DNA from 3 places in the Novosphingobium mississippiense genome. Region 3 is predicted to be linked to each of the others. Evidence: riboswitches for the same ligand, from Rfam matches in the RefSeq annotation. Region 3 holds a riboswitch; each other region holds the start of a gene.
What was found. A riboswitch is a leader RNA that binds a small molecule or an ion and turns the genes downstream of it on or off. The one in region 3 is predicted to bind cobalamin.
Positions count from the first base shown of each region.

Region 1: another riboswitch for cobalamin. It lies ahead of WBP06_RS23070 (cobalamin biosynthesis protein CobG); the one in region 3 lies ahead of WBP06_RS19440 (TonB-dependent receptor).
Region 2: another riboswitch for cobalamin. It lies ahead of cobW (cobalamin biosynthesis protein CobW); the one in region 3 lies ahead of WBP06_RS19440 (TonB-dependent receptor).

Region 1 covers NZ_CP147003.1:1,019,489-1,021,748, forward strand. The annotation lists gene WBP06_RS23070 (cobalamin biosynthesis protein CobG) at 1-994, opposite strand, end outside; cobalamin riboswitch at 1,168-1,384, opposite strand; gene WBP06_RS23075 (hypothetical protein) at 1,595-2,086, shown strand; gene WBP06_RS23080 (GGDEF domain-containing protein) at 2,098-2,260, shown strand, end outside.
Region 2 covers NZ_CP147003.1:2,107,180-2,109,439, forward strand. The annotation lists gene cobN (cobaltochelatase subunit CobN) at 1-146, opposite strand, end outside; gene cobW (cobalamin biosynthesis protein CobW) at 146-1,195, opposite strand; cobalamin riboswitch at 1,396-1,642, opposite strand; gene WBP06_RS27765 (hypothetical protein) at 1,923-2,234, shown strand; gene WBP06_RS27770 (PepSY-associated TM helix domain-containing protein) at 2,231-2,260, shown strand, end outside.
Region 3 covers NZ_CP147003.1:195,523-197,782, reverse strand. The annotation lists gene WBP06_RS19445 (TonB-dependent siderophore receptor) at 1-598, opposite strand, end outside; cobalamin riboswitch at 975-1,219, shown strand; gene WBP06_RS19440 (TonB-dependent receptor) at 1,405-2,260, shown strand, end outside.

The DNA of each region.
Region 1 (2,260 bases), 820 kb from region 3:
CACAGCCGGACACATGCAGCCGCCCCCTGACGAGCGGTGCGATCCGGCGCGCCAGTTCGCGGGTTACCACGCTGGCTTGCGAACAGGCCGGCTTGCCAGGACAGGCATCGACGCGCAGGAGCGGTTCGGCGGGGTCGGTCGACAAGCCGGGAATGTCGATGCCGGCTGCGCCTTCGACCAGGATCACGCGCCACGGCGTGAGGCGAAGCCCCGTGACACCGGGCCTCTCCATCACGTTCATCAGCGTGGATGCCTCAACCCGGCCGAACGGCAGGCCGTAAGCCGTGCCGCCGGTTCGTTCGCCCGGCAGCATGGACCGAAGCGGCTGCGCTGAACGCACATCGCCGATGGCCCAATCAGGTAGCGCGGCGGAATGTCGTGCCATCCGCCGCGCCTGCAGGCCACCGCTGTCCACGAACCACCGCGCCAGCGCCAGCAGGGCATCGACTTCCGTGCCATCCGTCAGTTCCACGCCCTCCGACCGGCCATCAGCCCGCAGCATCAGCCTTCCGCTACACGCGCGCTCTATGCGAAAATCGCCCGGCTCACATATCAGCGCCGGAGCCGGACCGGCATCGATGACGAAGCCGATCTTGCCGGGTAACCGGGGCAGATCGTGCAGCCGGCCATACAGTTCGCTGGCGATCCGGACGGTGTCATCGTCGGTTTGCCATTCCGGCGCGACCAGAAGATTGCGGCGCCCCTCCCGCTCGGCATCGTCATCCACCAGATCCAGCGCTTGCAGACGTTCGAGCAGGGCTGGCCACTGCAGGTGGTCCACCCCACGCAGCTGGAAATTGGCGCGCCGCGTCAGGTCGAGAAGGCCGTTGCCATAAGTCAGCGCCGCCTCGCACAGACCGATCGCCTGCGCGACGCTCACTCGGCCAAGATGCGGCTTCACCCGCACCAGCAGTCCGTCGCCAGCCATCATCGGCCGCCATGCGTCGGGACACCAGCCCCTGACGACGCCCTCCACCTGCGAGCTCAAAGCCATCTCACCCCGCGCCGGGCGGAACCTTGGATGGGGCTTGCCGGCAAGGCCGACCGACGCGGGTCGACGGGCGGGCGCATAACACCCGGCGACACGCGCACGTGCAGCCCCAGCCGCACAGCTTCGCCGCCCAGACGGAAGTATTACCGTGCCGTGATCATCCCCTGGATCAAGGCAAGAGCGACCGGTGCGCCGGCAGGTCTCCTGGCTCGCGGGTCACAGCTTGATGCACGCCTTCCCGAACCACAGGGTCCAGTGGCCGCCCTTCGCAAAGGGCCCGTGCATCGCGCTATCCGCTTACAGTTGCAGGGACAGCCGCGGATTTGGGAGCAAGCCCCCGCACCGCATTCCCGATTAAGCTCCGCTTGGAGCACCGGCGCGATCATGGTCGGACAGCGGATCGCTCCGCCGCCGATCGGCGCTCCTTACAGCGATCACCAAGGCGGGCCAATCGTTTTTTGGCGACGATCGGGGCGCAGGCGCGGCGCTGCCCGAACTGGCGGGATGGGCGCCCTGAGGCAGGCGGATCATTAACGGCGATCATTAATAGGTAGGAAATTTCGAGATTGCGGGTAAAGGGCCGGGCAATCTTCGGTGCCTGTGATGCGGTTTGATCTCCCCACCCTGTACTTCCTTGCCATAGGCACGTTGCTTCTCAGCGCCGTCATGACGCTTTGGGAACGACACGCGCGGCCCCAGTACGCAGGCCCCCAACACGCGCAACCATTGCGCAAAAGTGGACTCGGTATCCTTGCCACCGGGTATGCGATGCTGGCCGGCGGATGCGCCTTGGCGATGGGGCGTACCATGTTCGCCGCCCCCCTTGGCGCCAGCTTGGCCAATATGATCTTGCTGGGCGGGTACCTTTTGGTTTTCTGGGGCGCAGCCGGCCTGGCAGGCCGAAAGCGCGGCAAGATTGCGCTGGCCATCTGGGTTTTTCAGGCACTGGTCTGGTGCTTCATTGGCGGGCGCTGGCAGGACATTGTCTGGAACTATGTCAGCGCATTTCCCATTGCATTGGCCAGCGGCCTGACCGCTTGGGAATTGTGGGCAAACGGCCGCTTCGTTTCCTGCGATCGCGCCGCATCGCGGTAGGCTTCGCTGCCATGCACTGCCTCTTTTACCTGGGACGGGCCTGCATTCTCCCGCTGATCGCTCCCAGTTCCGGATCAACGCTGCTGGGTATCTCCAGCATCTTCACGATGTACGAGGGTGTCTTGTACTCGGTGGGCCTGCCCATGGCGTTGATCGCGCTTCTGCGCGAGGAAA
Region 2 (2,260 bases), 240 kb from region 3:
TCCGGCAAACGCGCCGCCGCGCCCGCAAAGCAGGCAAGTTCGCTGTCCGCCACGGTGAGGATCACCATGTCGCCGGGAGACTGGTCGAGGTCGATCGCCTCCTCGCCGTTGGAAATTGTCCCCGGCGTGGCGGACAGCAGGTGCATCAGGCGTCTACGGCACCAAGAACGTCCGCCAGCCCCGCCTCGATGGCGGCGCGGTCCAGCCCCTTCTGGCCGATGACGACCAACTGGGTACGGCGCGCTTCCTGCGGGAGCCAGGCGCGATCGTAGAAGTGCTGGATGCGCGGGCCGACGGCCTGCACGACCAGACGACTGGGCTTGCCGCCGACCGCGACCATGCCCTTCACGCGCAGCACATCGTGCGCTGCGATCAGGTCCTTGAGGCGCGCGAGCAGGGCGTCGAGATCGGCCACGTCGCCGCCGGATACGACGAAGCTGTCGAAGTCGTCATGGTCATGATCCTCGTCCAGCCCGTCGATGTGCGAGGGGCGGGAATCGAGATCGTCCTCAGCCGCTGCGGTGATGCCCAGCAGCGCGGCGATATCGACGGCGCCATGATCGGCACGCACGATCTTCACGCCGGGGCGTGTTTCGGCCAGCACCAGCGTCTCGACATGGGTGAGGGCATCGGCATCGACGAGGTCGGTCTTGTTGAGCACGACCATGTCGGCGCAGCCCAACTGTTCCTCGAACAGTTCTTCCAGCGGGCTTTCATGGTCCAGCATCGGATCGGCGGCGCGGGCGGCGGCAAGCGCGGCCTCATCGGTGGCGAAGCGGCCGGCGGCCACGGCATCGGCATCGATCAGCGCGACCACGCCGTCCACCGTGGCGCGGGTGCGGATATCGGGCCACTGGAAGGCCTTCACCAGCGGTTTGGGCAGGGCGAGGCCGCTGGTCTCGATGATGATGTGATCGGGCTTGTTCTCACGGTCGAGCAGCTTCTGCATGGTCGGCAGGAAGTCGTCGGCGACGGTGCAGCAGATGCAGCCGTTGGCCAGTTCGACGATATCGTCTTCCGGGCACGCCTCGTCATTGCAGCCCTTCACCAGTTCGCCGTCGACGCCGACGTCGCCGAACTCGTTGATGATGAGCGCCAGGCGGCGGCCCTTGGCGTTCTGCAGCAAGTGGCGGATCAGCGTGGTCTTGCCGGCGCCTAGGAAGCCGGTGATGACGGTGGTGGGAACTTTGCTCAACGGTCTTCTCCCGCGCGCCGGTAACTCGAAAGCGGGCGGAGCGTCTCGCCGCGTCCGGACGAGCCAAACGCGACGCTCGGCTGCGACGACGGACAGGCGCGCGGGCGCCCGACGTGGCATGCCGTTGCGGCCCCGGCCGCGTGCATCACGTCGCTCAGACGGAAGAGTTACCGTGCCTTGGCCATTCCCTGGACCCGGGCGAGAGCGACATCGACGCCGGCAGGTCTCCTGGCTCACGGGTCACGGCACGATGCACGGCCTTCCCAGGCCCCGCATGACTTAGCGTCCGGCCCAGTGGCTGCGGCGAAAACCCTTGTTCCGCCGGCGATGTGCATCGCGCTCGCCGCTTACAGTTGCAGGGACAGCCCCGGATTCGAGCGGCAGCGCCGCTCTGACCGTGTTCCCGTATTAAGCCCCTTGCGGGGCACCGGCGCGATCTTGCCCGCCGCCGCCGCTTTCGCCGCGATGCCGGACAGGCAGGCTCCTAGCCTCAGCGGCCCCGGCCCGCAAGCCTCGCCGCCGATCCGCTGCTCTTCCGGCGCCGATCCACCTTGGGCAACTTTTTGGACGGCGCGATTGACTCGGCCCCGGTCAGCGCTTAGCAGCGGTTAAAATGCGAATGGCTCGCAATAGCAGCTTGAGAGGACGTGGTGTGCGTGAAAACAACAACTTCCCCTCTCCAGCGGCCGAATCCTGCCGGTAAATTGATCTGAGGAACGAAGCAGTCATGGCATCCCCGCCAAGCGGCATCGGCAAGGCGAACCTCGCGGCCCGGCTGACGGCCGCGATTCCGGCGAACTATATCGTCTCCTCGCTGGCGACGGCCTGCATCGCACGCGGCCTTGCGCAGGGCCTGAACGTTTCCGCCGCGGAGGCCAGCGTGGCCGGCACGCTGTTGTCTTTCGCGATCTTCGCGACATTGGCTCTGGTGGCCTTCGGCGTGCGGTCGATCGGGCGGTTCTGGCTGGGGATGGTCGTTTCCGGAGCGGTGATGGCCGGCTGGCTGTGGCTTTCGCTGCATGCGGGAGGCCGTCTGTGAAGGATAGCCTGCGGCAATCGATGGCG
Region 3 (2,260 bases):
CCGCCTCGCCGCGAACCCGATCCCAGCTGCCATACTGGATCGATGCGGTGCCGAACGAGCGGCCCAGCTCCGCCTGTTTGGTCACGAGATTGATCGAGCCGCCCGGCTCCCCGCGCCCGATCAGCGCCGCAGCCGGGCCTTTCAGGACTTCGACCCGATCGATTCCGGCGGCGTCGCGCTGCCCTCCGAAACCGCGCCCCCCGTTGAAGCCGTTGACGAGGTACCCGCTCGGCATGTTCTCATCGCCGGCGAAACCACGGATCGCGAAGGAATCCCACAAGCCGCCCAGCGTGTTCTGTCGCACCACCGAGGCGTTGAGATCGAGCGCATCGGTCAGACGCTGGATGCCGTTCTGCTGCAGCGTCTCCGCCGAGATTTCCGCGATCGACTGCGGGATTTCAGAAACCGCGAAGTTCCCGCGATAGGCCTGACGCACGCCGGTGACGGTAATGGCCTCGCTGCGCTCCTCGGCGTATCCCTCCTCATCGAGCAGCGCTTCTTCGGCCAGCGCCTCGCCCGTCAGCGGGTAGGGCGCCAGGGCCAGGGCGAACGGCATGGCGCTGGCCAAAAGCCTGCGGTCCTGCGTGAAACGAAGCATGAAATCCCCACGAAGATATGTGCCAAAGAGCGCGCATCACCCTTGGTCGCGGGGGCTTCTGTCAGGGTGGTGATGATGCGTCAATGATATGTTGCATCATATCATTGTTAAGCACCGCTTTGCGCGGAATAGCAAAATTCCTTCGTTTTCCAGCAACATGACGGAAACCTATGATGCCCTTCCCGCTTCAAACATGATTGAGAATCTGGCTGCGCCTTCAGGAAGCACGCGGCGCCGATGGGCCACTGCGTAAACTCACCGTTCCGCTCGGCGGCGAACCGATGAAACGCCGGGGAAGGAAAATCGGGAATCTTCCTCGTTCGACGAGCGACTTGAATTCTCCTTTTACAGGCCATAATGACGCCTCGTCTCTGAAAAGAGACAAGATCGCGTTGGTGCTTCGAAAGAAGCTTAAAAGGGAACGCGGTGAGAGGGCTGGTCCCTTGAAGCCGAGGCTGTCCCTGCAACTGTAAGCGGTGAGCGCGATGCACATCACGCGGCGGGGCAAGGCCCCCGCACGCAGCCACTGGGCCGGACGCTAACTCCTGCGAGGCCTGGGAAGGCCGTGCATCGAGCGATGACCCGCGAGCCAGGAGACCTGCCAGCGTCCGGTCGCTCTTGCCTTGGTCCAGGGGATGGCCGCGGCACGGTGTACTCCGTCTGAGCGACGAACTTGCGGCCAGGCCGCAACGGCGGGTTTCGCCGGCCGCTCGTTCGCGCCCGGATTCCGCCGCTGCACCCGTGCGGGGGACGCCCCTCTCGCGGGACCTGTCCGTTCGACTGAGCAACGCAACGGGGGTTACATTATGAATACCATCACACTTCTTTCCGGGCTGCTGCGTGCCGGCGCATCGTTCGGCGCACTGGTGGCCGCCGCCACGTCGGCGCAGGCGCAGGACGCCGAAACGGATGCCACCGAGAGCCGCGCCGAAAGCATCGTCGTCACCGCGCGCAAGGCCGGTGTCCTGCAACTCGGCCAGACCGCCGACGCCTCCAGCCGTCTGGGGCTGACGCCCATGCAGACGCCCGCCAGCGTCGACGTCATCACCAAGGAGATGATACGCAGCCTGGGAGATCGAACCGTCGTGGCCGCCGCAGCACGCGCACCGGGCCTCATCAACAACAGTTCGGCCTTCGGCTATTCGCTCAGTTCGCGCGGCTTCACCGGGTACACGTCGGTGATGCAACTCTACGACGGGATGCGCGTCTACACGACGACCACGCAGACCTTCCCTGCCGACCCATGGATGGCCGAACGTATCGAAGTGCTGCGCGGTGCAGCCTCGGTGCTTTATGGCGAGGGCGGCATCGGCGGCGCCATCAACGTCGTGCGCAAGAAACCCAACACCGATCACTTCGAAGGCGAAGTGCGCCTCAGCGGCGGTTCCTTCGATACCTATGCGGCGGCGGGCGGCATCGGTGGACCGATCGGCGACAAGCTCTCCTACCGGGTCGACCTCAGCTACAATCGCTCTGACGGGTGGATGGAGCGCGGCCAGTCGCGCAGCCTAGCGCTTTCGGCCGCCTTGCGCTGGCAAGCGAGCGATGACCTCGTGCTGACGCTGACCCACGATCGTGCCGATCTCGACCCGACGATCTGGTACGGAACTCCGCTCCGTGACGGCAAGCTGGTGCGCGATATCCGCAAGAAGAATTACAACA